3 regions of the Vibrio sp. HB236076 genome follow, and region 1 is predicted to be linked to each of the others. Evidence: predicted binding sites of a transcription regulator. Region 1 holds the regulator's gene; each other region holds the start of a gene.
What was found. Region 1 encodes PurR, which represses purine synthesis genes. Its sites were predicted from a motif close to TNANGNAAACGTTTNCNTNA; they were not measured.
Positions count from the first base shown of each region.

Region 2: a site for PurR is predicted at 1,817-1,836, ahead of glyA (serine hydroxymethyltransferase). Genes of this name have one in related genera too.
Region 3: a site for PurR is predicted at 1,656-1,675, ahead of purM (phosphoribosylformylglycinamidine cyclo-ligase). Genes of this name have one in related genera too.

Region 1 is NZ_CP162601.1:1,333,652-1,336,937, forward strand. Features, by position in the region: gene AB0763_RS05850 (TfoX/Sxy family DNA transformation protein) at 138-725, opposite strand; cyclic di-GMP riboswitch class I at 1,032-1,131, opposite strand; gene purR (HTH-type transcriptional repressor PurR) at 1,292-2,296, opposite strand; gene elyC (envelope biogenesis factor ElyC) at 2,589-3,286, opposite strand, start outside.
Region 2 is NZ_CP162601.1:2,297,403-2,300,688, reverse strand. Features, by position in the region: gene gmhB (D-glycero-beta-D-manno-heptose 1,7-bisphosphate 7-phosphatase) at 190-738, shown strand; gene AB0763_RS10065 (YitT family protein) at 961-1,560, opposite strand; gene glyA (serine hydroxymethyltransferase) at 1,888-3,138, shown strand.
Region 3 is NZ_CP162601.1:1,009,865-1,013,150, forward strand. Features, by position in the region: gene purN (phosphoribosylglycinamide formyltransferase) at 1-495, opposite strand, end outside; gene purM (phosphoribosylformylglycinamidine cyclo-ligase) at 555-1,595, opposite strand; gene upp (uracil phosphoribosyltransferase) at 1,762-2,388, shown strand; gene AB0763_RS04485 (uracil-xanthine permease family protein) at 2,499-3,286, opposite strand, start outside.

The sequences.
Region 1 (3,286 bases):
TTTTGTTTACTGGTACACATAATTAATAAGTAGCACAGTGTGGTATGAATGTTAACCCAGTCGTGTTGGCAGGAAGAAATAAAAAACGTATTTGCAGTAAAAAGAGCACTCTAATACTGAATTAGAGTGCTTTGGATTTAATTTAAATGAGCCAGTAGCTCTTCACGTCTTGATTGAGGGATGACGCTCCAATGCTTACCTTCTATCGCGCCTTCTAAGGCCCATAAAAGTTCAACAGTGACCTCTTCGTTGAAAGCGCGGATAGCTTTGAAGGCTTCAAGTGAACCGCGTTGTTTTAACGCTTCGACGGACTCGATTCCCGCTCTTTTCAACATTCTCTCGGTGCCAAGACGCAAGTTAGGTAAATCTTTTAAACGATCTACATGTTCGCGCTGTTGATGCACTTTGTCTGCGCGAGCTTGTGTGAGGGCTTCTTGTGCTAACTCAAAGATAGTGTCAGTTGATTGCCATTGTTCATTTTTGACAGCAAAGTACTTTGTTACAACAGGAAAGCCGCGTTTGTGATAAACATAAGGAGACATTCCTTGTTTGGTGAATAATTTGGCTTTTTGTTTATCAGCGCGTATGTGTAACTCGTCTTTTACCACGAGAGCAAACATGATGTCGCCAGAAAAAATACCAAATCCACCAAACATGGACCTTGATTTTATGTTTCCAAGTGGCTCAAATAGTTTCATTGAGTCTTTGAGTATCGGTTTATCCATGATTCTCTATTCTCGGTGTATAAAAATTAATGCCACTCTATACCCAAAGGTAGCAATAGAATCTGCGATTGAACCTCAAGCCATCGGTAACAGGTGCAACAAGAAAGATGATAAAAAGTATATAATTGACAAACTCAATACCATTTATTGTCATTGACTCTCCGTCGCACAATAGAAGACTTAATGAGATATCAAGGCAGAGACAGTTAGTCACCATTCCAATATGGCTTTTGCAGGCGTGAGATTATCGCATGTAAGTAGAAGAAAGATGTCATTGAAACGTAAAGATTTTTCTTGTTACTTAACTTCGGTAACCCCGCTACCTGTCACCTAAACTAAAGAGTAAAGGTGCTTAAGGCCGGAAGCTTTGCGTCCCATTCTTTCAAATGGTTTGCCTTTTTCGTGACACACTAAGAATACGAAATTCTCAACGAGAAGGTTTAGTTCGTGCCACAAAATGTGATACTAGTTCAAGTATAGAATGCGTTGGCGAAAAAGCGAGTTATGGATAAGGTTTTTTATGAATATCCTCTGATTTCATATGGTTAAAATCAGAGGATAAGACGTTAATTGATTTTTTTTACCGATTGACGCGTCACGATCTCTGGGTGCATCTCAAATACGCGACGCTCGTTTTGTTTGTTTTTAATTCTGGCCATCAGAATTTCAAACGCATTTTTACCGACACGGCGTTTGGGTTGGTGAACGGTTGTCAGTGGTGGTGAAAAGTATTCTGCTAATTCGATGTTGTCATAACCGATAACGGAGATATCTTCCGGTACTTTAAGACCATTTTGTTGTAAACGGCTTATAAGCCCAAGTGCCATAGTGTCATTAAAACAGAATACCGCCGTTGGCTTTTCCTTCATGGCAATAATTTTGTCGGCCGCTAGCACCGCGGTATCACATTCAAAATTGCCTTCTAAAATCCAGTTTTCATTGACAGTGAGGTTTGCTTGCGCCATGGCACGCCTAAAACCTACAATGCGCTCTTTACAAGCCAGTTTTTCAAAGTGACCACTTAAACAGGCAATTTGAGTATGCCCATTATCAATGAGGTATTTAGTGGCAAGGTAGCCGCCTTCTTCCGAGTTGTCGATAATTTTGTCAACCTGTGGGTTTTCCGGTCCCCAGTCCATGATCACTTTAGGTATGTCTTTGTGGCGATCTAACATGTCGTTCAATTCATCGGTTAAATCAGAACACATGACTAAAATACCATCAACGCGTTTCTCTGCTAGCATACGGATATAATCGCGTTGTTTTTCGTAAATGCCACCGGTGTTACACAAAATTAAGGTATAACCTTGACGGTAACAATAACTTTCCACACCATCGATGACTTCAGAAAAGAACAGGTTGGTAGATTGAGTGACCAACATACCGATGGTACGAGTTGTGTTGCATTTCAAGCTGCGAGCGACTGCACTTGGCGCATAATTTAACTCATCAACGGCCTTCATGACCTTTTCTTGCGTTCCTTCAGCAACAAAACGTGTTTTATTAATCACGTGGGAAACCGTGGTGGTTGAAACTCCGGCTAAGCGGGCAACGTCTTTAATGGTGGCCATAGGGTATCCTAATTATTATGTGTTAGAGACGCAAAACTGGCGTTTACAGTACGCGTAGGTATGTCAAATACTGCCTTTCAATACTTATTTTGTTTCATAGCAATCGTTTGCTTTGTTTTTTATCGATAATTGGTTTTGTCGATAATCGGTCAAAGCAAGTCACAGTGTATTGAGAGTCATCGAGACAGATAAAGAAAGTAAAACGTCAGTTGAAAAGCGGCAAATTATGATTAAATTTTACCGCTTTGTCTAGTCAGTGCTGATTAAAAAGCACCTTGTTCATAGAATGGTATTATAGCTCAGTTTGGCTGGCTTCGATGGTTTCTTGGTTGTGAGGCAATAAAAATTGACGCAACTGAATCCACCACAAGCCAAGCTGTTCATGCCAAAACAACTCGGTTTGTTCTAAGTAACGGCTACTGGGTAAATATCGAGTCCAAAATTGTTGTGTCTGGCGATTGGCTAAATAGTTTGTTGGTGCGGGTAGCGGAGTTAAACCGGCATTAGTGAACTCTTTCATTGCACGAGGCATATGACTCGCTGATGTGACAAGGACTAATCGCTGAGTACCCACAAATGCCGCGGCTTGTCGAGCTTCTTCCCATGTGTCTTTGGCCGTTTCTAATAATATGATGTCGCTTTTATTTACGCCGAGGGCGAGAGCGACTTTGGCCATCATGCGCGCGTGACTAATACTGGTGCCACCCGCATAGCCGGACAAAATCATTTTAGAGCCAGGATACATACGCCAAATACGGATGCCCTCTGTCAAGCGCATCAGTGCGGTTCGACTCAATTGAGATGTCGGTGGTAAACGATCATCAGTGATATGGCTGTTGCCAAGGACCATAACGTAGTCGACATTACCGGTGACCGGTAAAAACGCTGGGTATTGACGCTCAAGTGGCATGATAAGCCGACTCGAAACCGGTTGAAACGAAGCCAGAAATAAAAAGCTCAGTGAAAATAACAGCACAATACAGCCCGCCT
Region 2 (3,286 bases), 960 kb from region 1:
TTGATAAATCGGGTTGCGACTTATCCAGGGTACAGGGAATACGGCCTGTGAGATGCTGATGCTAGGGATTCTACTGAAAGAAGTCAATAGCTATTTTTACGTCTAGACGTCTAAATTCAATTTGCTAGTGATGGTGAGTCTAAAGCGTGCGATAATACAGCCTGGTATCGAAAGCAAGAGAGACATGTTTTGGCTAAACCCGCTATATTCCTAGACCGAGATGGGGTGATTAATCGCGATCACGGTTACGTACACGACGAACACGATTTTGAGTTTATTGACGGTGTTTTTGAGGCGACGAAAGCGTTAAAGCAGCAAGGCTATTTATTGGTGTTAGTGACCAATCAATCCGGTATTGCGCGTCACTTATTCTCAGAAGAGCGCTTTTTAGATTTAACTCAGTGGATGGATTGGAACTTTGTTGATCACGGCGTGGAGTTTGATGGCTTTTATTATTGCCCTCATCATCCAGAGCATGGTATCGGCGAGTATAAACAAGATTGTGATTGTCGTAAGCCAAAACCCGGTATGTTTCTTTCTGCACGCGATTTCTTGAAAATTGATATGGCGCGTTCCGTCATGGTTGGCGATAAAGCACAAGACTTGCAAGCGGCTCTGGCGGCTGGGGTCGGAACAAAAGTCTTAGTGCGCTCTGGCAAAGCTGTGACAGAAGAGGGGATGGCATTAGCCGATCACGTCGTAGACTCTATTGCAGATGTTCCTAGTTTGCTAGCCTAGTGACGTCAGTCATCAGAGGGAACAAGCCCCTCAATGAACGGTTTTGCGTCGACCTAGCGCCAAGCCATGTCGAACGACAGTAGCAATACATCTAGCACTTCAGCCATGGCCTTTTACGCAGAGCAGTAAAAGGCCATGTTGTTTTGAGGGTGAAATGTTGTTTTGAGAATGAATCGTTGGCCACGGGGTGCCGTTATAAAGTCAAACCCATCGCGATGCGGGTTAACTGTAGTTGACTGTATAGCGCTTGGGCTTGTGATTCATAGCGAGAACGGCATTGAGGATCACCACGCCAAACACTGACATGGCTAATTGCATTGGCGCGATAAAAAATCCCGAAGCAATCAAAATGCCGGCATCGATGATGACTTGTGATTTTCCCACTGACAAACCAAAGCGATCTTGAATCATAAGGCACAAAACATTAAACCCCCCCAGACTGGCACGGTGGCGAAATAAGATAAGCATACCAATCCCCATCAGCAGACCACCGGCCAAGGCGCAATACCCTTGATGAAGCTGATCTAAGTGCAACCACGTCGGGATCCACTCACTCATCAGAGACACCAAAGCGCCACACAATAGACTGTTAAAAGCAAATCGACGCCCAAAGCGCTGCCACGCCATCCAGTAAAAAGGCAAGTTGACCAAAAAGTATACGGTGCCGAATGACACGGGCAACACATGAGTCATCAGTAGGGCTAAACCTGCGGTGCCGCCAGTCAGTAAGTTGGCTGACTGTAAAAAGAACAAACCTTGTGTGACCAAAAGACAGCCAGTCAACATGGCGATATAGTCTTCATTTCGGGTGTGTTTTTCCATCTTTTCATATTGAGGTTGAAAAATTTGAGCTCATATTATTAAAAAGACGTAGATAGAGGTAGCCGCCATGAAGAATTTGCGGTACACCTATGTCTAGGACACTTTACAAAGTGTAAATCAGAAAGTTGACACAAGATGGCTGCCTTTTTTTGATCATGAATGCCTCTGAAAACGGATATGAAGAAATCGCATAATAAAAAGTGTTTTTTATCCTTTATGCCGCTGAGTAATTTATGTAAAATGCGCGCCATTATCGCAACGAAAACGTTTGCTTTTGGTTGCTGTGCCTATTTTATACATTAGTCATATCTGAGTCAGGAGATACAGATGCTTAAGCGCGACATGAACATTGCCGATTATGATGCCGATCTTTTTGCTGCTATTGAGGAAGAAACCCTTCGTCAGGAAGAGCACATTGAGTTGATCGCTTCTGAAAACTACACCAGCCCACGAGTCATGGAAGCACAAGGTTCTCAACTGACCAATAAATACGCAGAAGGTTACCCTGGTAAGCGTTATTACGGCGGTTGTGAGTACGTTGACAAAGTGGAAGCCTTGGCCATTGACCGCGCCTGTCAGTTGTTCGGTTGTGAATACGCGAATGTTCAACCTCACTCTGGCTCACAAGCCAACAGCGCCGTTTATATGGCATTGCTTAACCCAGGCGATACCGTGTTGGGTATGAGCTTGGCACACGGTGGTCACTTGACTCACGGTTCGCCGGTTAACTTCTCTGGTAAGCACTACAACGTCATCCCTTACGGTATTGATGAGCAAGGCCAAATCAACTATGAAGAGATGGAAGCCTTAGCGCTTGAGCACAAGCCAAAAATGATTATTGGTGGTTTCTCAGCTTACTCTCAAATTGTCGATTGGAAGAAAATGAGAGAAATCGCTGACAAAGTCGGTGCGTATTTCTTCGTCGATATGGCTCACGTTGCCGGTTTAATTGCGGCAGGCGTCTACCCAACGCCTGTGCCTTATGCTCACGTTGTTACGACAACCACACACAAAACCTTGGCTGGTCCTCGCGGTGGCTTGATCTTGTCGAATGCCGGTGAAGAGATGTACAAGAAATTGAATTCAGCGGTTTTCCCTGGTGGTCAGGGCGGTCCTTTGATGCACGTTATCGCCGGTAAAGCGGTGGCATTTAAAGAGGCGATGGAGCCTGAGTTTAAAGCCTATCAAGCTCGCGTGGTTGATAATGCCAAAGCTATGGTTGCTCAATTCCAAGAGCGTGGTTACAAAATTGTCTCAAACAGCACTGAAAACCACTTGTTCTTGGTTGATCTGATCGACAAAGGCATCACGGGTAAAGAAGCGGATGCAGCCCTCGGCGCGGCAAACATTACGGTCAACAAAAACTCAGTACCGAATGACCCTCGCAGCCCGTTTGTTACTTCAGGTATCCGTGTTGGTACACCTGCCATCACTCGTCGCGGTTTTAACACTGAAGATGCGAAAAACCTTGCTGATTGGATGTGTGATGTTCTTGACAACACTGACAACCAGCAAGTCCTAGAAACGACGAAAGCGAAAGTGCTTGAAATTTGTCAGCGTCTACCTGTTTACGCATAATCGTTTGATTTGATAAACAGAAAAAGCCTTGCGGTAGTCGTAAGGCTTTTTTTTGGCTTTTGATACCAGATAACCTGACCGTCAACACAACAATCTCATGAGAAGGGCGGTTATACCCATCTGATTAAGTGTGTGATCAATGATAGCG
Region 3 (3,286 bases), 320 kb from region 1:
GGCATAAACCGGGACTTTGGCTTGTAAAATAACCGGGCCCCCATCAAGCTCTTCAGTCACAAAGTGCACACTGGTGCCATGTTCTTTATCTTGGTTATCGATTGCGCGTTGATGTGTGTGCAATCCTGGATACTTAGGCAACAAGGAGGGGTGAATATTAAGTAATTTACCTTGATAGTGTTGTACAAAGTCTTTGGTTAAAATCCGCATAAAGCCGGCAAGAATAACGGCATCAGGTTGGTATTGGTCAATGGTTGCAATCAAGGCTTGATCGTAATGAGCTCGCTCTTGATAGTCATTGTGATCAAGGTGAACCGACGCAATGCCATGACGCTCAGCTCGAGTCAGACCAAAAGCATCGCCCTTGTTGGCGATCACGGCGCTGATTTGGCCGTTAATATATCCGGACTCGCAAGCGTCGATAATAGCTTGAAGATTGCTGCCGCTGCCTGAAATGAGCACGACGATATTGTTTGAAGTTGAAGGGGAGGTCATAACACAATTTTGCTTATTTGATAAAAAAGAGGGAAGAGTGCTCCCTCTTTAAAAGTGAATTATTGAATAACAACTTGCGCTTGGTCGGCTTTCGCTTCCGCAATATGGCCCAATACCCACGCGTTTTCACCGGCGTTGTTGAGTAATGCGACGGCGTCTTCAGCTTGCTCTTGTGGGAGTGCAATCACCAGGCCGACACCGCAGTTAAAGGTGCGGTACATTTCGTGCTCCGTGACATTGCCTTTTTCTTGTAACCAGCTAAAGATGGCTGGCCATTGCCAACTGTCACCTTGGATCACCGCTTGTGTACCGGCGGGCAATACACGAGGAATGTTTTCCCAGAAACCCCCACCTGTGATGTGTGAGATGGCGTGAATGTCGTGCTTTTCAATCAATTCCAGTGCAGATTTGATGTAAATTTTAGTCGGTTCTAACAGCAGTTCTGCGATGGTTTTATCGCCGAGTTTCTCATTTTTGTCCGCGCCTGATACTTCGAGAATCTTGCGAATCAGTGAGTAGCCATTAGAGTGAGGACCACTAGAGCCAACGGCAATTAAAGCGTCACCTGCTGCGACCTTAGTGCCGTCAATGATATCGGCTTTTTCGACAACCCCAACACAAAACCCGGCGACGTCATAATCATCGCCTTCGTACATGCCAGGCATTTCTGCCGTTTCACCGCCGATCAGTGCACAACCAGATTGTAAGCAACCCTCAGCAATTCCGGTCACCACTTGAGCAGCCGTATCGACATCTAATTTGCCTGTTGCATAATAGTCGAGGAAAAAGAGCGGTTCAGCGCCTTGAACAATTAAATCGTTGACACACATGGCCACTAAATCGATGCCGATCGTATCGTGTTTATTAAGATCGAGTGCTAAACGCAACTTGGTGCCGACGCCGTCGGTACCAGACACTAACACAGGGTGTTTGTATTTAGTTGGCAATTCACACAGGGCACCAAAGCCACCTAAACCCCCCATTACTTCAGGACGACGGGTTTTTTTGACCGCGCCTTTGATCTTATCGACTAATGCATTTCCTGCATCGATATCAACACCAGCATCTTTGTAGCTAAGAGAAGAGTTATTACCACTCACAGGCTTTCCTCGGTTTTGTTAGAGATGAAAACGGCGTTATTCTAACAGGGCTTAAAGAGAAAGAGCAAACGTTTGCGCTGTTTTTTTTATCCTTGAATTAGTCAAGTAATTTCCCTTTTTTTCCTATATAATCTGAAAGTTTATTTTATTTTTGCTGGAGATGGACATGAAAGTTGTAGAAGTGATGCACCCATTAGTGAAGCACAAGGTGGGCTTGTTGCGTGAAGGGGATATTAGTACCAAGCGTTTTCGCGAATTAGCGACCGAAGTTGGCAGTTTGCTCACTTATGAAGCCACCTCTGATTTTGAAATGGAAAAAGTGACCATTGATGGTTGGAATGGCCCGGTGGAAGTCGATCAAATCAAAGGCAAAAAAGTGACAGTGGTACCGATTTTGCGCGCTGGCTTGGGCATGATGGATGGCGTGTTAGAGCATATGCCAAGCGCTAGGATCAGTGTTGTTGGGGTTTACCGCGACGAAGAGACACTCGAGCCGGTCCCTTACTTTAATAAATTGGCATCCAATATTGATGAGCGTATTGCCCTGGTTGTTGATCCTATGTTGGCAACTGGCGGCTCTATGATTGCGACGATCGATCTATTAAAAGAGCAAGGATGTCAATCTATCAAGGTATTGGTGCTTGTGGCGGCGCCGGAAGGGATCGAAGCACTTGAAAAAGCTCACCCAGACATCGAGTTGTATACCGCGGCTATCGATAGCAAGCTCAACGAGCAAGGGTATATCGTTCCCGGTCTTGGTGATGCGGGCGATAAGATCTTTGGTACTAAGTGATCCTTTCTCACTGAGCGATTGAAGGGGTTGTTATTTAAGACAATCTCGCTGTGTTAAGAAAAAACCGCCGCGATTGATACGGCGGTTTTTTTATTCAATATTTGTGCTTGCTAGCGGTCTTGATTTGGAACCGTATCAGCAATGTGATTGTCACCGATATCTCGTGGCAAGATCTGATTGAGTAAAATCGCCACAATGCCACATAAGCTTACCCCTTGCAGACTAAACTCACCAATGCCGAAAGCCATCCCCCCTAAGCCAAACACCAAGGTCACCCCGACAATGACTAAATTCCTGGATTTAGAGAGATCGACTTGATTTTTTATTAATGTATTGAGGCCAACGGTGGCAATGGAGCCAAACAGTAAAATCATAATACCGCCCATGACAGGCACCGGAATGGTTTGCAGTAATGCACCTAACTTAGCCACGAGTGCCAAGACAATGGCACTGACCGCTGCCCATGTCATGATCACAGGGTTAAACGCTTTGGTGAGCATCACTGCACCGGTCACTTCGCTGTAAGTGGTATTCGGTGGGGCTCCCAAACAGGCTGCCGCCATCGTCGCCACGCCATCACCGGATAAGGTGCGGTGTAAGCCGGGCTTTTTTAGGTAGTCTTTATTGGTGACTTGAGAAATCGCCAACATGTCGCCAACGTGTTCTACCGCAGGGGCAATGGCAACCGGGATCATAAATAAAACCGCATTGAGGTTGAACTCTGGCGCTGTAAAATTGGGCAGTGCTAACCAGGCTGCTTGCGTGACCGGGGTAAAATCAACAATACCAAAAGACAAGCTCAAAGCATAGCCAGCTAAAATACCACCAAAAATAGGCAAAAGTTTAAACCAACCTTTGGCGAATACACTGATGGCGATGGTTGTGAGCAGGGCCGTGG